4 regions of the Mesorhizobium sp. ESP-6-2 genome follow, and region 4 is predicted to be linked to each of the others. Evidence: predicted binding sites of a transcription regulator. Region 4 holds the regulator's gene; each other region holds the start of a gene.
The links. The regulator LexA, encoded in region 4, represses DNA repair genes until DNA is damaged. The targets are predictions, from matches to a motif close to TGTTCNNNNTGTGTTCNG.
Positions count from the first base shown of each region.

Region 1: LB532_RS13820 (2'-5' RNA ligase family protein) is a predicted target of LexA. The motif match lies at 2,459-2,476, and genes of this name have one in related genera.
Region 2: LB532_RS13715 (PA0069 family radical SAM protein) is a predicted target of LexA. The motif match lies at 2,701-2,718, and genes of this name have one in related genera.
Region 3: parE (DNA topoisomerase IV subunit B) is a predicted target of LexA. The motif match lies at 2,808-2,825, and genes of this name have one in related genera.

Region 1 is NZ_JAIUGT010000004.1:269,192-274,430, forward strand. It holds gene LB532_RS13800 (aminopeptidase) at 1-272, shown strand, start outside; gene LB532_RS13805 (DUF488 domain-containing protein) at 296-658, shown strand; gene LB532_RS13810 (ArsC family reductase) at 825-1,160, opposite strand; gene LB532_RS13815 (nuclear transport factor 2 family protein) at 1,350-1,655, opposite strand; gene LB532_RS13820 (2'-5' RNA ligase family protein) at 1,788-2,420, opposite strand; gene LB532_RS13825 (fumarylacetoacetate hydrolase family protein) at 2,695-3,852, shown strand; gene LB532_RS13830 (substrate-binding domain-containing protein) at 4,125-5,060, shown strand; gene LB532_RS13835 (ABC transporter permease) at 5,180-5,239, shown strand, end outside.
Region 2 is NZ_JAIUGT010000004.1:249,352-254,590, forward strand. It holds gene LB532_RS13695 (4-(cytidine 5'-diphospho)-2-C-methyl-D-erythritol kinase) at 1-859, shown strand, start outside; gene moaB (molybdenum cofactor biosynthesis protein B) at 846-1,400, shown strand; gene LB532_RS13705 (GFA family protein) at 1,397-1,969, shown strand; gene LB532_RS13710 (glycosyltransferase) at 2,118-2,642, opposite strand; gene LB532_RS13715 (PA0069 family radical SAM protein) at 2,793-3,947, shown strand; gene LB532_RS13720 (ribonuclease HII) at 4,089-4,784, shown strand; gene LB532_RS13725 (F0F1 ATP synthase subunit B) at 4,905-5,239, opposite strand, start outside.
Region 3 is NZ_JAIUGT010000002.1:779,198-784,436, forward strand. It holds gene LB532_RS08950 (FUSC family protein) at 1-639, opposite strand, end outside; gene parE (DNA topoisomerase IV subunit B) at 678-2,738, opposite strand; gene cpaB (Flp pilus assembly protein CpaB) at 2,974-3,900, shown strand; gene LB532_RS08965 (type II and III secretion system protein family protein) at 3,963-5,239, shown strand, end outside.
Region 4 is NZ_JAIUGT010000009.1:122,380-127,618, forward strand. It holds gene gltX (glutamate--tRNA ligase) at 1-628, opposite strand, end outside; gene LB532_RS22495 (ComEC/Rec2 family competence protein) at 732-3,182, shown strand; gene lexA (transcriptional repressor LexA) at 3,176-3,916, opposite strand; gene LB532_RS22505 (TetR/AcrR family transcriptional regulator) at 4,382-5,053, shown strand; gene kynU (kynureninase) at 5,056-5,239, shown strand, end outside.

The sequences.
Region 1 (5,239 bases), on a different contig from region 4:
TGCCGCATTCCTCGCCAATCTCGGCGAGCGGCCTGTTGTTCTTCAACACGCTGTTCGACGAAAACGCCGCCTGCCACATCGCGCTCGGCCAGTGCTATTCGAAGTGCTTCGTCGACGGCGCCTCGCTCAGCCAGGCCGAGATCGCGGAGCGCGGCGGCAACAAGAGCTTCATCCACATCGACTGGATGATCGGCTCGGACAAGATCGATATAGACGGCGTCGCCAAGGACGGCAGCCGCGTGCCGGTCATGCGCAAGGGCGAGTGGGCCTGACGGGAGCGCACGAAGGAGAGCCGATGGCATTCGAGATCGCGGTCAGGCGGGTGTACGAGGCACCCGCGCCCGATGATGGGCAGCGGGTCCTGGTCGATCGTGTCTGGCCACGTGGCGTCAGCAAGGAGCATGCCGCGCTGGCGCTATGGCTGAAGGATGTGGCGCCAAGCGATGAACTGCGCAAATGGTTCGGACATGAGCCGGCGCGATGGGCGGAATTTCAGAAGCGGTACCGCGCCGAGCTCGACCGTAACGAGGACGCGGTGGCGACTTTGCGCGACTTGCTTGGCGAGGGCAAGGTGACGCTACTCTACGGCGCCCATGACGAAGCGCACAACAATGCGGTGGCGCTGGCGAAATACCTGCTTCGTCATCCTCGGGCTTGACCCGAGGATCCATGCCGTAGCCTCGGCCGAGGGTGCAGCGGCAGCAGAATTTTGCGCCGCTGCAACGCCATGATGTCACGGCATGGATCCTATGGTCTGCGCCGCGTCGCTTCGCTCCTTGCTCCGCCATAGGATGACGACATAGCGGTGTCGCGCCTGCCGAGCCTTACTTCACCGCCTCCTCGTAAACATCCGGCTTAAACCCCACCAGAACCCGATCCCCGACCTCCAGCACCGGACGCTTGATCATTGTCGGTTTGGACAACATCAGCGCCTTGGCCTTCTTCTCGTCGAGGCCCTGCTTGTCCTTGTCCGGCAGCTCGCGAAACGTCGTGCTCGCCTTGTTGAGCAGCTTTTCCCAACCGACCTTGCGGGCCCAGCCATCCAGCCTGCCCGCCTCGATTCCTTCGGCCCGATAGTCGTGGAACCGGTAAGGCACTGCATGGCCCTCCAGCCAGACGCGGGCCTTCCTGATCGTGTCGCAGGTGGTGATGCCGTACATGGTGATCGCCAAAACAGGTGCCTTTCGGACTTCGAATCTGGCGGCAGATTAAGCAGCTCCCGCGCGCTTTGCCAGCGGCCCGGCAGAACCATCGAGGACTGAGTTTCTTCAATGGCGGGCGCGCAGTCGCTGATCCGTGACGACGACGTGCTTTAGATCGGAGAGCGGCCAGGACATGATCCTGACCGCTCAGGATGCGGCGAAAGTGCCGACAGCCGGGCCCGTGGCCTTGGGCGTTATGTCAAATGTGAAGCGCACGGCGAACTGGTCGCCGTTGACATAAGGGCCCTCGACCGAGCCGCCATGGACTTCGTTGTTTTCCTGCCACCACTGGCCTTTCTGCTTGATGGCGTCCTTGCCGCGGCAGACGGCCATCGGCCCCTCCATCGCTTCGTAGCTGACGATGTCATCGGCATTGTATTTCTCGGCTGCACTTTCGTAGTCGCCCTGCTTGAGAAGGCCTGTGAAATGCTTGGCGATGTCCGTGACGGTCATGTGTTCCTCCTGTTCAGACGTCTTGCAAGTAGGGTGCAGCTTGCCGGCATGCCATCGTCAATCCGCGCGCTAGCTGACAAGCCGTGTCAGGATGATGGATCGCGCGGACTATGCGAGGACGATTCCAGGCTCTCACATGGCGGGCAGTGCATCGTCCTGGCCGGTCAGCCGCCAACGTCCGGGCTGCTTGTAGGCGCCCTTCCCGACGAGACTGTGGATCAGCACAAAATCCCGGACAGTCCAACCGACCGGATCGATCGAGCGCTCGCGAATTCTGGGAACGCCCACTTCATCACGAAGCAATGTAACATGCGGTTCTATGGACCTGGTGAGAAAGGGTCTTAACGGGCTGTCCGAGATCACCGCCGTCAGATCACGCCAGAATTTCTGCAGCGGCGGATTGCCATCGCTGCCGCGCAGGACCAGTGCACCACCGCCAAAAGCCGACAGGCGATCGAACGACACCTCGAAGGGCTTCGCAACGATCATCGATCCGATATGACAGGCGGCCTCTGCCAGCTCTTGCGGATACTCCTCATGGTCGCCGAGGCCGACAAGCGAGATGTGGATGTGATTTTCCGGAACCAGCCAGCCTTGCAATCCGAACTCACGGTTCAAGGCAATGGCCTTTCGCGCGAGACGACCAGCAATCGCGCTGCCGACGAGGATGGCAAAGAACAGCCGGTGGAAATGCTTCCCGGCCTGTTCCCATCGGAAAAAGGCTTGGCCGTTCTTCGCGGTTCCGAATGCGGGTTGCCCACTCATACTGATCTCGTCCGCCAATTGACTCAGGTTGAACATACTAGAACAAAACGAGAACAAGTGCAAGCCGAAAAATGACCCGGGCGTTGGGGCTCCCGCACCGCCGCATGCATCCAACCCCTGAAGGAGTGCTTCCTTGCGGCACGCCAATCGCCGACGACGCCGGCAGACATGGCGTCTGGATCACCACAAACGGGATAGACCTTTGACAGGAATCCGGTGAAAGTGCCGCGCCGAACCGGCAAGCCGCATTTTCGATGATCAGAGGACCGCACGCATGACAAACCCGATGCATCTGCCCGCCGAAGGCCTTTTTGTCGGGCGCGCCAGAAGCAGCGATGCCTCGCATCCCCTGGTGGCTACGGTGCGTGATGGCACCGTCTTCGACATCACGTCGAGCACGGCGCCGACCGTGCGCGATATCTGCGAGATGGCCGATCCGGCCGGTTATGTGCGCTCGGCCAAGGGCAAGCCGATCGGCTCGCTCGATGACATCGCGGCCAACAGTTTCGAAGCCGCGCGTGATCCGGCAAGGCCCTATCTCATATCCCCCGTCGACCTGCAGGCGATCAAGGCCTCGGGCGTCACCTTCGTCGTCAGCCTGCTGGAACGCGTCATCGAGGAACAGGCGCGCGGTTCGGCGGAAAAGGCCGATGCCATCCGCGCCGACATTGCCGGGCTGATCGGCCACGATCTGTCCAAGCTCAAGCCCGGTTCTCCGGAAGCGATGGAGATCAAGGCCAAGCTCATCGCGCGCGGCGCCTGGTCGCAATATCTGGAAGTGGGCATCGGCCCCGATGCCGAGATCTTCACCAAATGCCAGCCGATGGCCTCGGTCGGTTTCGGCGCCGATGTCGGCCTGCATCCCGTCTCGACCTGGAACAATCCGGAACCGGAGATCGCCATGATCGCCGCCAGCAGCGGCAGGATCGTCGGCGCCACCATCGGCAACGACGTCAATCTGCGCGACGTTGAGGGGCGCTCCGCGCTGCTGCTCGGCAAGGCCAAGGACAACAACGCCTCCGCCTCGCTCGGCCCCTTCATCCGCCTGTTCGACGGCACGTTCTCCATAGAGGACGTAAAGCGGGCCGTGGTCCGGCTGAAAGTCGAAGGTGAGGACGGGTTCTCGCTGGAGGGCGCGAGCTCGATGGCCGAGATCAGCCGCTCTCCCGAAGAGCTCGTAGCGGCTGCCATGGGCCCCCATCACCAATATCCGGACGGCCTGGCGCTCTATCTCGGCACCATGTTCGTGCCTTCGAAGGACCGCGGCGAGAAGGGCAAGGGGTTTACCCACAAGGTCGGCGACATCGTCACCATCTCGTCGGAGAAATTCGGCGCGCTGGTCAACCGGGTGCGGTTGTCGCCGGACTGCCCGCACTGGACCTACGGCGCCAGCCATCTGATGCGCGATCTTGCCCGGGCCGGCCTCCTCTAGCTCTGGGTTCACCCGAGGGCGGTCAACCATCGCTCCGGCGACCCTCGAGGCCGGTATCGCCTGCCGCGAAAAATCATCCGAACTGATGCAATCTGATGGGACCGCTGATGGCGCCCCGTCAGGCGCCGACTACGACTGACAGGCGGAGGCTTGCCATTTGTCGAAAAAGAGGATGCTCTGATCATCCAACACGGCGTTGGCGAGGAGGACTCGATCTTGCCCGATCAAGAGGGTGGTTTCGAACTGATCAGTTTCAAACGGGAGGAAATCAAATGCTGACACGGCTAAGAGTGGTTCTATACGGCCTGCTGGTCGCGCTGACGGTTATTCCGGCGGCGGCGCAGGCCAAGACGTTCTACTGGATTTCACATGGCGGCCCGGCCGATCCGGTCTGGACCTACTTCCTTGCCGGCGCCAAGCAATGGGCCAAGGACACCGGCAATACCGTCAACACCTCGTTCCACAATGGCGACGTCGCCTCGCAGCAGGAGGCGGTGCGGGCCGCGATCTCGGCCAAGGCCGACGGCATCACCACCACCAGCCCCGATCCGGGCAGCCTTGTCGAGATCGTCAAGGAAGCCCGCGCGGCCAACATTCCGATCATCAATTTCAACACGCCCGATCCCAAGGCCAATTTCAACGCCTATGTCGGCGGCGACAATGTCACCTTCGGCAAGCACTGGGCGCAGTATCTGGTCGACAAGGGCCTGGTGAAGAAGGGCGACTTCGTCTGGATGCCTGTCGAGATTCCCGGCGCCACGTACGGCGTGCAGGAAGAGGAAGGCATCAAGAGCGTGTTCGAGCCGCTCGGCATCACCTATGAGGTGACCGAGGCGACGCTCGACCAGGCCGAGGTGATCAACCGCATGGTCGACTATCTCACCGCCAACAAGGCCAAGGTGAAGGCGATCATCGGGCTTGGCGACCTCGTTACCGGCTCGATCAAACGCGTGTTCGACCAGGTCGGCGTCAAGCCGGGCGAAATCCCCGTCGTCGGCTGGGGCAACTCGCTCGACACCACCCAGGAAGTGCTGAACGGCTATGTCAATGCCGGCCAGTGGCAGGACCCGCAGGCGACCAGCTATGTCGCGCTGTCGCTCGCCAACATGGCCGCTAGCGGCATTCCCCCGGGCTTCAACGTCATCACCGGCGCGCTCTATGAGAAAGACACCGCCGAGATCTACGACAAGATCCTGTCCGGCAAATAGTCCCTGATTTCAAGCGCCGCGCGTCCACCGGGCGTGCGGCGTCCCGCCCTTTCGCCTGGTATCGAGCCGTTTGATGCGGCCCGATGGTCCGGCCCATTCCAACCAGTCGCGGGTTACACGTGGAAAATCGTTCGCTTGTCCAAGGCCTGATCGCGCGGCCGGAATTCGGCCCCTTCGTG
Region 2 (5,239 bases), on a different contig from region 4:
GATAAACCTTGCTCTGCACGTCACCGGCAGGCGCGATGACGGTTACCACCTGATCGAAAGCCTGGCGGTGTTCACGCGCTTTGGCGATAGGATCGAGATCGCGCTTGCCGAACGAGACGATTTCAGCGTGTCCGGCCGCTACGCTCCGGATGTTCCTGTCGACGGCAGCAATCTGGTGCTCAGGGCGCGCGACGCGCTGCGGCAGGCGGCCGGTCTTCGGAGCACGCCGCCGGTCGCCATCAGGCTCGAAAAGAACCTGCCGGTCGCCTCCGGCGTCGGCGGCGGATCGAGTGATGCGGCAGCGGTGCTGCGCGGCCTGGCATCGACCTGGCAACTCGACATCGACGAAGCCGCGCTGGCGCGGATCGGGCTTTCGCTCGGCGCTGACATTCCCATGTGCCTGGCGGCCAGGCCGCTGATCGCGCGCGGCATCGGCGAGGAGCTATCGATCGTGCCCGATTTCTCGGCGCTCGGACTGGTGCTGGTCAATCCCGGCAAGGCGGTCTCGACAGCCGACGTGTTCAACGCGCTGTCGCGGCGCGACAATGACGCGCTGCCGCCGCTGCCGCGCGTGATCGACTTCCACGGCCTGCGCAACTGGCTGGAGATCACGCGCAACGACCTTGAGCCCGCGGCCCGCGCCATCGAGCCCGCTATCGGCAAGGCACTTTCGGTGCTGAGCAAGGCCGGAGCCGGTTTTGCCCGCATGTCGGGTTCCGGCGCCACGTGCTTCGGCCTGTTCGAGACCGGCAACGTCGCCAAGCGCGCGGCCGCGGACATCCGCGCCCGGCAACCCGACTGGTTCGTCGCCGCGACGCGCAGCATGACGGCGGAGGCAGATGCCCATGGCCAGGACTGACGAGAACCGTTCTTTCATCCCCGTGCGCATCGCGGTGCTGACCGTTTCCGACACGCGCAGCCTTGCCGACGACAGGTCCGGCCAGACGCTGGCCGATCGTATCGCGGAAGCCGGCCACATCCTCGCCGCCCGCGACATTGTCACCGACGACCGCGACAAGATCCGCGACAAGGTTCTGGCGTGGTCGCGTGACAAGGACATCGACGTCGTCATCACCACCGGCGGCACCGGCTTCACCGGGCGCGACGTGACGCCGGACGCGCTGGAGCCGATCTTCGAAAAGCGCATGGACGGCTTTTCCGAGGTGTTCCACCGCATTTCCTACGACAAGATCGGCACCTCCACGATCCAGAGCCGGGCGACCGGCGGCGTCGTCAACGCCACCTTCGTCTTCGTGCTGCCGGGCTCGCCCGGCGCCTGCAAGGATGCCTGGGACGGCATCTTGAAGGCGCAGCTCGACTACCGGCACATGCCCTGCAACTTCGTCGAGATCATGCCGCGCCTGGACGAGCACCTGCGGCGCGGCATGTCGGCTCCGTGAAAGCCGAGGCAACGCGCTGGTTTCAAGCCGCGTTTGCCAGGCAGAACACCACCTTCGCCTTCGAAAGGCCATTCCAAACCGGATGCGGCAGGACGTATCGTCTCGCGGCGGCGGCCATCGCCGTTGACGACGGGATGGATGCGATGACTGTGCATAGTGGCGGGTGCCATTGCGGCAACATACGCCTTCGATTTTCAACCGAGCTCGATCCATCGAAAATCGAGGTCCGCGCCTGCCAGTGCTCGTTCTGTACCAGGCATGGCTCGCGCGCCGTCGCCGATCCGGACGGCAGGCTGATCATCTCAGTCAAGGACGTCCGGCGATTGAAGAAATACCGTTTTGGATTGGGGACGGCCGACTACCTGATCTGCGGCGAATGCGGCGTCTATACCGCTGCAATCGCCGGAGAGGACGATGCCAGAGCAATCGTCATCATCAACGCCCTGGACGATCGAAGGTGGTTCAGTCAGGAACCGATCCCTGTGGACTACGGCGCGGAAAGCAAGGCACAGCGCCAAGCCAGGCGTCGCCTTCGCTGGATGCCCGTCGAAATGCGCTTTAGCGAATAACCGGCTCGCCGTGGAAACGTCGGCGCCAGGGCCGCGAGACGCCGAAACCACTTCCATCATCAGCCGCGGCCTGCGCGCCGGCACCCGCGTGATCGGAAGCTAGCTGCGCGTCACATGTGCAACGCATGTAGACAGGGCAGCTGCAAAATCATTTGGACGGGCGGTGCTCTTGTTTTGCCGGAGCGGCCCAGATTTCGGCATCCAGCCGCTTGGTCGCCAGGCCGCGAGCGAGGGCCTCGGCGCCGCCGGCTTTTTTCGACAAGGACGCGGCCTGGCGCTTGCTGATCAGCAGCCCGTCGGCCAAGGCCCGATTTCCCGAGAAGATCCGGGCCAGGAATGGCGCGCGGCCGGCGCGTGTGCGTGAAAACCGCGCCGCCATGGTTTGCCTCGCGGTATGCGCAACGACCTCGTCGATCCATCCGTCGACCAGTCGCGCACCCGGTTCCAGCAGCAACAGCCAATCGCCCTTCGCATGCCGGATGGCTGCCGCGACCCCGTCGGTCGCATACTGGCAACCGGCATGCTCGGCGACGCGATGGGTCTGGTCGGTGGAACCGGTGTCGCAGACGATGACCTCGCGCACCACGCCCTCGACCGCGCCGCCAATCAGCGTCGCCAGCGTGCGGGCGAGGCCCTCCTCGTCATTGTGGGTCTCGATGAGAACGGTGAGCATCGTTTGCCGAATAGCGGAAAGCGGAACGCAGCGCCAGTTTTTGCGGCGCACCATAAAAAGTTCTTGCTTTGTTCTGGCCTGGTAAATAGGATTAAATTCATGAGCAGAGCGATTCGAAGCAACATGGACAGTCCCTGGGAGCGGGCGAAGATGGAACCGATCATGCGCGCCGACATTGCCGCCTTCGGAGCAGGACGAGCCGAGATGGCCAACGCGATGATCGAGCAGAGCGGCATGCGCGTGCGTCCGGACCGCAACCGCGGCCGGTCGGCAGGCATCAACCCGTCCGGTCGGTTCGAGCCCGTCAGCCGGCATGTCTTCGACGATGGCTGGAACTCGCTGGAGGAACTGCCTCCCTTCAAGACCGAGGTGCAGGTCGAGAAGCCGCGCACCATCATCACCCGCAATGAATCGCCCGACATCTCCTTCGACCGCTCGATCAATCCCTATCGCGGCTGCGAGCATGGCTGCGTCTACTGCTTTGCGCGGCCTACGCATAGTTTCATGGGCCTGTCGCCGGGGCTGGATTTCGAATCCAAGCTGTTCGCGAAGCCGGACGCGGGGCGCCTGCTTGACAAGGAACTGTCGAAGGACGGTTACCAGCCGCGGACCATCGCCATCGGCACCAATACCGATCCCTACCAGCCGATCGAGAAGCAGTACCGGATCATGCGCGAGATCCTCGAAGTGCTGGAGGCGCGCGGGCACCCGGTTGGCATCGTCACCAAATCCGCCCTGGTGACGCGCGATATCGACATCTTGTCACGCATGGCCGAACGGGGCCTCGCCAAGGTGGCGTTGTCGGTGACGACGCTCGACCGCATGCTGGCGCGCACCATGGAGCCACGCGCCTCGACGCCGACCAAGCGGCTGGAGGCGATCAGGCAGCTTGCGGATGCCGGCATCCCTGCTTCGGTCATGGTGGCACCGATCATCCCCGGGCTGACCGACCAGGAGATGGAACGCATCCTCGATTCGGCGCACCATGCCGGCGCACGCGAGGCGGGCTATGTCGTGCTGCGCCTGCCGCTCGAGGTCAGCCCGATCTTCAAGGACTGGCTGCTACGCCACTATCCCGACCGCTATCGCCATGTGATGTCGCTGATCCGCTCGATGCGCGAGGGCAAGGATTACGATTCGGAATGGGGCAAGCGCATGAAGGGCGCAGGTCCTTACGCCTGGCAGATCGGCCGGCGCTTCGAAATCACCGCCAAGCGACTCGGCCTCAATGCCGAGCGGCGCACGCTGCGGACCGACCAGTTCGTCGCCGCCGGCAAGGACCAGGAGCAGTTGATGCTGCTTTGAACGACCGCGGCTGTTTGCCGCCGTGGCGAAAAATCCCGTCCGGCCTGCCCCGGCCTGCAGACGGTGCCCTCCCGGTCCGGCGCCCCACCCGACCCGGAGGGACTTGCGGAGAATCAGAGCCGATGCGAACCTCGCCGCAACATGGCTCGCGCGCGTTCTGATTCTCCGCCTCTCTTCGAAATCGTCGAGAAACCCGATTTCTCCTTCGAGACGAAGGCGATGGCCGAAGGTCTGTGGCCAGTGGCGGGGATGGACGAGGCCGGACGCGGCCCGCTGGCCGGACCGGTGGTGGCGGCTGCGGTCGTGCTCGACCCTGCCAACATCCCAGACGGCCTCGACGATTCCAAACGACTCAGCCACTTGCAGCGCGAGGCGCTGTTCGTGCGCATCATCGGCTCCGCGCTTGGCGTGTCGATGGCCTCCGTCAGCGCCGAGGGCATTGACGGCAGCAACATCCTCAAGGCGAGCCTGGAGGCGATGCGCCGTGCGGTCGCCGGCCTGCCGGTGCGGCCGAAGCTCGCGCTTGCCGACGGGCGCGACGTGCCGCCGGGCCTGCCTTGCATGGGGCGCGCGCTGATCAAGGGCGACCAGCGCTCGCAATCCATCGCCGCCGCCTCGATCGTCGCCAAGGTGATGCGCGACCGCATGATGTGCGGCTGCGGCAGCCATCACCAGCACTACGGCTTCGAAGTGCATATGGGCTACGCCACGGTCCGCCATCGCACCGCGATCGAAACGCACGGGCCGGTGGCGCGGCTGCACCGTGTGTCCTTCGCGCCATTCAGGCTTGAAGGTGCCGAGGTGGTGGAAGAAGAAAGCTTCGCCGGGCTGGATTGAGCCGGCAGCGATAACAGCTGATCTCCCCCACGTGGGGGAGATTGGCAGCCTCGGCGCACCACCCAACAAAAAAGCCGCCAGGTTGCCCGGGCGGCCTTTTCAATTCTGCTGGTTGTCAGCTCAGTTCAGCTTCGCCTTCACATCGGCGAGCGAGGTCTTGAACAGGTCCGCTCCCGCCTTGGCGTCGATCTTGCCGGCGAGCAGCGTGCGAGCGGCTTCGACGGCGATGTCGACGGCACTGGCGCGCACTTCGCCGATCGCCTCGCGCTCGGCCTGACCGATCTTCTGTTCGGCGAGTGCGGTGCGCCGCGCGACGTAGTCCTCGGTCTTCTTGTGCGCCTCGGCGGCGAGCAGTTCAGCTTCGCGCTTGGCCGCGGCGACGATGTCTGCGGCCTCCTGCTCGGCTTCCTTGCGCTTGCGCTGGTATTGGCCAAGCAGCTGCTGGGCCTCCTCAC
Region 3 (5,239 bases), on a different contig from region 4:
CCGATGCAGGCCGGAAAGCATTGCCGTGTCGCCGCCGGAAAAGGCGCCGCCGGCATAGGTGGCAAGGTCGAGAATGCAGCGCTTCAGCCGCGAGATGATGGCCTCGCTGGCCAATTTGGGCAGGATCAGCCGGCTGGTCAGGCCGGCGCAGAGAATGCCGAGCACGATCTCGGCACAGCGCGCGACCGCGAGGTCGACAACGAGATGCGGCTGGCCAAACGCCGGCAGGCTGATGATCATGGCGGTGTAGCCGGCCAGCGCCGCCCCGTAGGCTTCCGGGTTGCGCAGCAGCGACGACACGAAGGTGCAAATGCCGATCCATAGGGCAAGCACCGTCACCAGCACCCAGGGATTCGTGCCGAAGACAGTGGTGATGGCAATTGCGGCAACACCGCCCGCCAGCGTGCCGAGCAACCGATAAAAGCCTTTCGCCAACACCATGCCTGCGACCGGCTGGGCAACGATGAACACCGTCATCATCGCCCATTGCGGGTGATCGAGCTTGAGGGCGTAGGCGACCATAAGCGCGATCAGGCCGGCCGAGACCGTACGCAAGGCGAAGACCCAGTCCGACCGGGTCGGCTGCGTCAGCCCGGCAAGACCCGCTTCGAAATAGCCTTTCAGCCGTTGCCAGCTCACACGCGCGTCTCCGCAAGCCTTGATCGGCCGGCCTGCGCTCAGATATCCAGCACTTCCGTTTCCGCGAATTCGGCGCGTTCCTGAATGAACCGGAAACGAGCCTCCGGCTTGGTGCCCATCAGCGCATCGACCGCGTCCTTGGTAGCGGCCTCGGCATCGATCACATCGACGCGGAGCAGCGTACGCTTCCTCGGATCCATGGTTGTCTCCTTGAGCTGCGCGGCCATCATTTCGCCCAGGCCCTTGAAGCGACCGATCTCGACCTTGCCGCGCCCGGTGAACTCGGTGCGCAGCAATTCGTCCTTGTGCGCGTCGTCACGCGCATAGGCGACCTTGCCGCCCTGCCGGATCGAGTAGAGCGGCGGCACCGCCAGATAGAGATGTCCGCCGCGAACCAGATTCGGCATCTCCTGGTAGAAGAAGGTGATCAGCAGCGAGGCGATGTGAGCGCCGTCGACGTCGGCGTCGGTCATGATGATGACGCGGTCGTAGCGAAGATCCTCGTCGCGGTATTTCGACCGCGTGCCGCAACCAAGCGCCTGGATCAGGTCGGAAATCTGCTGGTTGGCGGCCAGCTTGTCGTTGCCGGCACTGGCGACGTTGAGAATCTTGCCGCGCAACGGCAGCACCGCCTGGCTGGCGCGGTCGCGCGCCTGCTTGGCAGAGCCGCCGGCCGAATCGCCTTCGACGATGAAGAGTTCGGCGCCGGCGGCCGCATTCTGCGTGCAATCGGCAAGCTTGCCCGGCAGGCGCAGCTTGCGCACCGCGCTCTTGCGCGACACTTCCTTTTCCTGGCGGCGTCGTACCCGCTCGTCGGCGCGCGCGATCACCCATTCGAGCAGCTTCGAGGCTTCCTGCGGATTGTCGGCCAGCCAATGGTCGAACGGGTCGCGGATCGCCGTCTCGACGATGCGCATCGCCTCGATGGTCGCCAGCCTGTCCTTGGTCTGGCCGACGAATTCAGGCTCGCGTATGAACACCGACAGCATGCCCGCCGCCGAGATCATGACGTCTTCCGACGTGACGATCGAGGCGCGCTTGTTGCCGACGAGGTCGGCATAGGCGCGCAGGCCGCGCGTCAAGACGTTGCGGAAGCCGGCCTCGTGGGTGCCGCCTTCGCCGGTCGGGATGGTGTTGCAGTAGGAGTTGATGAAGCCGTCACCGCCGAACCAGGTCACTGCCCATTCCAGCGAGCCATGGCCGCCTTGCCTGTCGCTCTTGCCGGCGAAGATTTCGCGCGTCACCTGGAATTCGTCGCCGAGCGACGCTTTCAGATAGTCCTTGAGGCCGCCGGGAAAATGGAATTCAGCCTTGGCCGGAGTGGTGTCCTTTTCCTTGATCAGCGAGGGATCGCAGGTCCAGCGGATTTCGACGCCGCCGAAGAGATAGGCCTTCGAGCGCGTCATGCGGTAGAGCCGCGCCGGCTCGAACGCGGCGCCCTTGCCGAAGATCTGCTCGTCGGGGTGGAAACGGGTCCTGGTGCCGCGCCGGTTGTGAACTTCGCCAAGATGCTCGAGGCCGCTGACCGGAATGCCGCGCGAGAAGCGCTGCCGGTAAAGTTGCCGTCCGCGCGCGACTTCGACTTCGAGATGATCCGACAGCGCGTTGACCACGGAGACGCCGACGCCGTGCAGGCCGCCCGAGGTTTCATAGACCTTGCTATCGAACTTACCGCCCGAATGCAGCGTCGTCATGATCACTTCGAGCGCCGGCTTCTTGAATTTCGGATGCGGATCGACGGGAATGCCGCGGCCATTGTCGGTCACGGTGAGAAAGCCGTCAGCCGAAAGCTCGACATCGATGAATGTGGCATGGCCGGCAACTGCCTCGTCCATCGAGTTGTCGATGACCTCGGCGAACAGATGGTGCATGGCCTTGTCGTCGGTGCCGCCAATATACATGCCCGGACGGCGCCGCACCGGCTCCAGGCCTTCGAGCACCTCGATATCGGCGGCGCTGTAGCCCTCTGAGCCATCACGAGACGCGGCCGCCGGACGCTTGGCTGCCGCCTGCACCAGCGGATCGGCCGGACGCGCCGGTGTGCGAACCGGTTGCGGCTGCTTCTCCAGATTGCCGAAAAGATCGTTGTTGTCGTCCATGCCTGCCATAGAGCCCAAGCTGCGAATCACCCGCTGATACTGCCACGCTTTTCAGCGCCAAGCGACGGAGGTTCCTGTTACGTTCGGGGATTAACCCCCTCTTATCCTAAAACCATTCGATAACCAAGCCGGCGGAAATCGGGCGGATAGCCAGCGAGAAGATTCCTGATTCTTTAACAATGCCGCCTAGCGTGAGCCAACATAACAAGAAACTACGGGCATCAGGGGTTTGGGCGTGAGGGGCAAGGCCATAACGATGATCGGCATCGCCGCCGTTTTCGGCGCGATTTCGATCTTTGCCGCCGATTTCTGGGTCAAGCGCCAGGCCAGGGCCGACGCCGAGGAGAAAACCGCGTCGATCACCGCTCCGGCCGCACCCAGGGTTGAATTCAAGACAATCGTGGTGGCGAATGCACCGTTGCGGTACGGGATGGATCTCGACCGCGCGAAACTCAACGAAATCCCGTGGCCGCAGGATTCGCTGCCGCAGGGCGCCTTCGCCACCATCGATGGACTGCTCGGGGACGGCAGCCGCGTGGTGCTGTCGCCGATCGAAGTCAACGAACCGGTGCTGCTGACCAAGCTGTCCGGCCCGAATGGCCGCGCCACGCTCTCCAACATGCTGACGCCCGGGATGCGGGCGGTCACCATCCGCACCGACGAGATCGCGGGCGTCGGCGGCTTCGTCACGCCAGGCGATCGGGTCGATGTCGTGCTGACGCGCGATGCCGGCGAAATCCAGGAAGTGGCCAAGAATGCGCAAGGCGCCGCCGGCTCGACCATCACCTCCGAGATCGTCGTTGCCGACGCGAAGGTGCTGAGCGTCGGGCAGGGCGCCGACGAGCGCCAAACGACCCCGCAGGTGGCCAATTCCATAACCATCGAGGTGACCACCGAAGGCGCGCAGAAAGTGGCGCTGGCCCGCACGGTCGGCACGCTGTCGCTGTCGCTTCGCTCCGCCAGCGAAGGTGGCGACGGCAAGAACGGTGTCACCACCATCTCCTCCTTTGGCGGATCGGTGGCGGGCAAGGCGCAAGCCGCAGCCGGCTCGCTGTTCGACGCCATGGCAAAGGAGCCGGAGCAGCCGAAATTCAAGACGGTCATCGTGACACGTGGAACGACGGCCGAGGAATATCAGGTTCCTGCGCGGGACCAGAAATAGGAATATCAGGTTCCTGAGTGGGACCAGAGCAGGACCGGTGGGGACCGGACGGGACGGGAACAATGTTCAGGCAACTTCAATATCGAGTGGCAGGCCGGTTGCACGTCGCGCGGGCCGTGGCGATGGCGGTGACGATGGCGGCGGCCGGCATCTTCGCCGGCCCGGCCAGGGCGGACAATGACATCGTCTATGTCTCGGCGACCAAGAACGCCTCGATCAAGGTCGCCAAGGGCAAGCCCAAGACGATCATGACCAGTGCTGCCTTCTACCAGATCGTCATCGGCGATCCGGAGATCGCCAACGTCAACCCGCTGACCGACAAATCCTTCTATGTGCTGGGCAACAATCTCGGCACCACCGGCATCGCCCTGTTCAACGAGAACAAGCAGCTCGTCGGCACCGTAGACATCGAAGTGACGCTCGATACCGACCAGTTGGCCGACACCATCCGCGCCAGCGTGCCGGACGCCAAAATCAAGGTCGGCTCCGCCAATGGCCGTGTCGTGCTGTCGGGCGAGGCGGATGACGCGGTCGCCGCCGAAAAGGCAAACAAGATCGCCACCCGCTTCTCCGGCAATGAGGAGGTGATCAATTCGGTCAACATCTCGTCCTCGCAGCAGGTCCAGCTCAATGTCCGCTTCGTCGAGATCAACCGTCAGGCCGGACAGGACCTCGGCGCCAAATACAGCGCCAATTTCGCTTATGGCATGGGCGGACGCGACGTTACGATTGCTCCCGGCACCATTGAGCCGGCGGGGACCGGCGAGATCATCGGCAGGCTTCTGTCGAACGGCGTTTCCATCGACATCGCCATCAAGGCACTGGAAGAGCGTGGCCTGGCTCGTCGGCTGGCCGAGCCGAACCTGATCGCCCGGTCCGGCGAGACGGCGAGCTTCCTGGCCGGCGGCGAGTTTCCGATCCCGGTTTCCGAAGACAACGGCAAGATTTCCGTCAGCTACAAGAAGTACGGCGTCAGCCTGGATTTCACGCCCACGGTTCTGAAGGACGGGCTGGTCAGCCTCGATATCGCGCCGGAAGTCTCCTCGATCGACGCGTCGGCTTCCTACAATATCGGCAGCATCTCGGTGCCCGGCTTCATCGTGCGCCGCGCCAGGACGTCGGTCGACCTAAAGAACGGCCAGAGCTTCATGATCGCGGGGCTGCTGCAGTCGCAGAACGACATCACCACCTCGCGCATACCGGGCCTCGGCAAGATGCCTGTGCTCGGGCCCCTGTTCTCGTCGAAATCCTACCAGCGGCGAGAGACGGACCTGGTGATCATCGTCACGCCTTACCTGGTCAAGCCGGTGGATCCATCGAAGAAAATGGCCGAGCCGAC
Region 4 (5,239 bases):
CATTGGTCAGGTGGTCGTCGCCGCGGATGATGTGGGTGACGCCCATGTCGTGGTCGTCGACGACGACGGCATGCATGTAGGTCGGGTTGCCATCCGAGCGCAGGATGATGAAGTCGTCCAGATCCTTGTTGGGAAAGCGCACGTCGCCCTGGACACGGTCATGCACCACCGTCTCGCCCTTGGTCGGCGCCTTGATGCGGATCGCGCCCTTGACGCCAGGAGGCGCCTGCGAAGGGTCGCGGTCACGCCAGCTTCCGTCATAGCGCGGCGGCAGGCCCTTGGCCCTGGCCGCCTCGCGCATGGCCTCAAGCTCGGCAGGAGTCTCGTAGCTGTAATAGGCCTTGCCCATGCGCACCAGCTCCTCGGCCACCTCGCGATGGCGCGGCGCGCGCTCGAATTGCGAGACGGCCTCGCCGTCCCAGCCAAGACCGAGCCAGGAAAGGCCGTCCAGGATGGCGGCCGTTGCCGCATCGGTGGAGCGCTCGCGGTCGGTGTCCTCGATGCGCAGCAGCATAGTACCGCCGGTGTGCCTGGCGTAGAGCCAGTTGAAGAGCGCCGTACGCGCGCCGCCAATGTGCAGGTAGCCGGTGGGCGAGGGGGCAAAACGGGTGACAACCTTGTCGGACATACAACTCTCGGGAAACGTCTGGAGCGAGGTGCGGATCACGCGCACTTTCGCGCGTCGCGCGTTCATGTAGCATAGGGTGTCGAGGGCGCAAGGGGCAGACCCGATGGCTGGAGCGGGCCGGGGCGCGGAGGAAGGCGAGGACGTCGTTACCGGCGTCAGCGAACGCTCTCTCTTTGTCATGCCCGCGCCGGCCTCATTGCCGCTGGCGCCGTCGCCCTTACAGCAGCCCGGCAAGTCGATGCCGCCGGATGTTTCCGCGCCGCCTGGCGTCCCTGCTGTCCGCGCGGCCTCGCGCCTGCGCCGGGAGTTCGGTCGTGCTTCATGGCCTCGCCTGCGCAACGGCGTGGCCAGAGCCGCCGAGCTCGAACTCGATCGGGGCATAGCCTTCCTGCTCGTCCCGGTGTTCCTGGCGTGCGGATCGATTGCCTATTTTTCGTTGGCGGCGGAGCCGGGCTTTGCCAAGCCCGTCGCGGTCGCGATCCTGATGGCACTGTGCGCGCTCGTTTCGCGCTCATGGCCGAAAACGCACCTGTGCTTCATGGCGGCGCTGTTGTGCGCGCTCGGCATGCTCGCCGGCAAAGTCGAGACTTGGCGGGCGGGAACGCGGATGCTGGGCTCGGAAATCTCCACGCAAGTGACCGGCCGCGTCGTTTCGGTCGACCAGATGGAGACCGGCCGCATCCGGCTGACCATCGACGTGACATCGACCGCGCGGCCGAAACTGCGCTACGCGCCGGAGCGCGTTCGCCTTTCGGCGCGCAAGGTGCCGGCTGAAGTGACCGCCGGGTCCCTCGTGACCGGCTATGCCAGGCTGTTGCCGCCAACCGGACCGGTGCGGCCGGACAGCTATGACTTTTCCTTCGACAGCTACTTCGCCGGCATCGGCGCCAGCGGCTTCTTTCTCGGCAACCCCAAAATCGTCTCGGCCGATGACAGGCCGCTGTTGGCTGGCCTTTCAGCCGCGATCGAGAGCGCTCGCGAAACCATTGCCGACCATATCAGAGGCAGCATCGGCGGCGCCGAGGGCGAGATCGCCGCGGCGCTGATCGTGGGTGTGCGTGCAGGTATTCCCGACGAGATCAACGAAGCGATGCGACGCACCGGCATCTATCACATCATTTCCATCTCCGGGCTGCACATGGCGCTGGTCGCCGGCACAGTCATGGGTCTGCTGCGCGGCGGCTTCGCCTTGTTCCCGAACTTCTCTTCCCGTCGGCCGGTCAAGAAATACGCGGCCGCAGCCGCCCTTTTCTCGATCGCTGCCTATCTCGTCATTTCAGGCGTCGTCGTTGCCGCCGAACGGAGTTTCATCATGCTGGCGGTGATGCTGATCGCCGTGCTGTTCGATCGTGCGGCACTCACCATGCGCAACCTGGCGATTTCGGCGATCGCCGTCATCGTGGTGTCGCCGCACGAGGTGGTAGGGCCGAGCTTCCAGATGTCGTTTGCCGCCACCGCGGCCCTGGTCGGCGCCTATGCCGGCTGGTCGGATCGCAAAGCCGACAAAGCGCGGACCCCGCCGCCGCAACGGACCTTGCCCGGCCTCCTGACGCGAAAACTGCTGCTGGCGACAGGTGGGCTGGCAATGACCTCGATCATCGCGGGAAGCGCCACGGCGCTTTTCGCCATCTGGCATTTCCAGCGCGTGTCGCCGCTCAGCCTGTTCGCCAATCTTGCAGTCATGCCGATCGTTTCCGTCGTGATGTTTCTTGCGGTTGCCAGTGCGCTGCTGATGCCGTTCGGGTTCGATGGACCATCGCTTTATCTGATGGGCAAGGGACTGACCGCGATGATCGCCATATCGGGATGGATCTCGCAACGCTCGCCGGTCGACGCGGTCGGGTTGATTTCGCAGCAATCCGTTCTTCTGGTGGCGATCGCCCTGGTCATCGCGACGATGGCCACGACATGGCTGCGGCTGGCGGCACTTCCCTTCGCGCTCGCCGGCCTGTTGACCGTCTCGGACACGCGCACGCCGGACGTGCTGATTTCGGAGGATGCCCGCTTGGTGGCGCTGCCGATCGGCGGCGGCGAGCTCGCGATCAACCGGGCGCGCCCGAACGAATTCACGGTCGACAACTGGAAACGCGCGCTGAAATCCGAAACCATCGTTGCGCCGGAGCTGTTCGGCAGCGGAGACGGACAGTTCGACATCTTCGATCCCGCGCAACTTCCGGCGGGAGCGCCTTTCTATTGTTTCACCGGCCTGTGCATGGCCCGGCATCCCTCCGGGGCGATCATTGCGCAGGTGGAGGATCGCAAGGATGCCTGGAGGGCCTGCGCCTATGCGGATCTGATCGTCATCAACGACCCCGGGGGCTACGACCCCTGCCACAATCCGCTGGTTCTCGTCATCACCAAGCGGCAGCTCGCTCGCAAGGGAAGTGCCGCCGTATTCTTCGACCAGCAATCGGCGACGGCACCGGCCCAGGTCAGCTTTGCCGTCGACAGGCCATATCGGCCCTGGCACGAACAGCGAAAATTTTCACGTGAGGCAAGGGGACTGCCGCCTTACCGTAAACCCGAAAAGCCCACCGCCGAACCCGCTCAGTAGCGCCTGATCAGTCCGACCAGCTTGCCTTGCACCTTGACCCTGTCCGGTCCGAAAATACGTGTTTCATAGGCCGGATTGGCGGCCTCAAGCGCAATCGAGGCGCCCTTGCGACGGAAGCGCTTCAGCGTCGCTTCCTCCTCGTCGACCAGGGCCACGACAATCTCGCCGGGACTTGCGGTGTCGGCGTTGCGGATGATGACCGTATCGCCGTCGAAGATGCCGGCCTCGATCATCGAATCGCCCTTGACCTCCAGCGCATAGTGCTCGCCGCCCATGATCATGTCCGGCGGCACCGAAATGGAATGCGTCTGATGTTGGATAGCGTCGATCGGCACGCCCGCAGCGATACGGCCCATGACCGGGATCGACACCGCTGAAACCGCGTCGTCGTCATTGCCGGCAGCGGGCAGACGCGAAGACGTCGCCGGCTTGATCTGCCGGCTAGGGCTGCCCTGTCCGAGGCTGCCCTGGATGACGCTCGGGGAGAACTTCTTTGCCGCGTTAAGACCCGGCGCGATCGAGTCCGGCAGGCGCAGCACCTCCAGTGCGCGCGCCCGGTTGGGCAGGCGGCGAATAAAGCCGCGCTCCTCCAACGCTGTGATCAGCCGATGAATTCCCGACTTGGAGGCGAGGTCCAGCGCTTCCTTCATCTCGTCGAAGGACGGCGGAATGCCGCTTTCCTTCAGCCGTTCATGGATGAACATCAAGAGTTCATGTTGCTTGCGCGTGAGCATGGCGGCCCCCAAAGGCATTGCACGAAGGGTCTGGAACCAGAATCAGAAAACAAACCCAGAACAAACACTATCTGTTCCAGTTGTGTTCCGCAACCATTTAAAGTTTAATGAATTTGTTAAGGCGGCGGAAACGAAACGCCCTCCCGCAGCCAGCATCCTGCCAACGCGATCCGTCGTCAATGCGCTCTCAGGCTCTTTGAAACTATTTTGGTTAATGGCCTGTGGCCCGGCCGATCTCCACTCTTGGTACAAGCCTGAAAACTGTGTGACCGGCAGGTGCCGGCTGCCTTTCGGGGCGGATCAAAATCTCCGCGGCTCGTGAACGAAACGAAACCAAAATGCCAACTTCCTGCCGGAAAGTGGCCAGACATCACCGGACGCGACGGGCTGCGTTCGTTCGCTCCTTGCTTCCCGTTCGCTTGACTAAACCGTATAATAATGTACGGTTTTCGAAGAGGAACACCAATGACCACGCCGAAGCAGGCCGCGCGACGCGAACGGATAGAGGAGGCCGCCTATGCGGTGCTCCGGGAAACCGGCTACAAAAGCGCCTCCCTGCTTGCCATCGCCAAGCGGGCATCGGCCTCGAACGAAACCCTTTACAACTGGTACGGCAACAAGCAGGTCCTGTTTCGATCCTTGATCGAAGCCAATGCGGGAGAAGCAAGGAAGCTGCTGGAGGACGCTCTTCACCAAGCGCGCGATCCACTCGAAACCCTGAATTCGCTCGGGCCAGTCCTGCTGACCCTTGTGACGGGCGACAAGGCGGTGGCGCTCAATCGCGCCGCAGCCGGCGACGTCAACGATACAGGCACGCTGGGCCAATCGATCGCGCAATTCGGCCGCAATACCATAATGCCGCTTGTCGGCGACCTGCTTCGAACCGCAAGTCGGGCCGGCCTGATCGCCTGTGACGATCCTGTCGAAGCCGCCGACATCTACATCAGTCTTTTGATCGGCGATCTCCAGGTTCGCCGGATCGTCGGGGTGCTCGAGGAGTTGCCTCGGCCGGAAATCGAGCAAAGATCGAACCGGGCGTTCACCCTGTTCTTGCGCCTCTATGCGGCCAGCCCTTGCCCCGGCGGCAAAACAGCCGGCCCGTTTCCGGGGCGCTCTTCTCACCGAGGAACATCGTGACCATGAGCAAAATTCCCGATCTCGCAGCGATCGAGGCAATGGACACCGCGGATCCGCTGCGTGCCATGCGTGACCGCTTCACCTTGCCTCAAGGGGTGATCTATCTCGACGGCAATTCGCTGGGCGCCGCTTCCCCCGCCGTGTTCGGCGAGCTGCAGAAGGCCGCCACGCAGGAGTGGGCGCAGG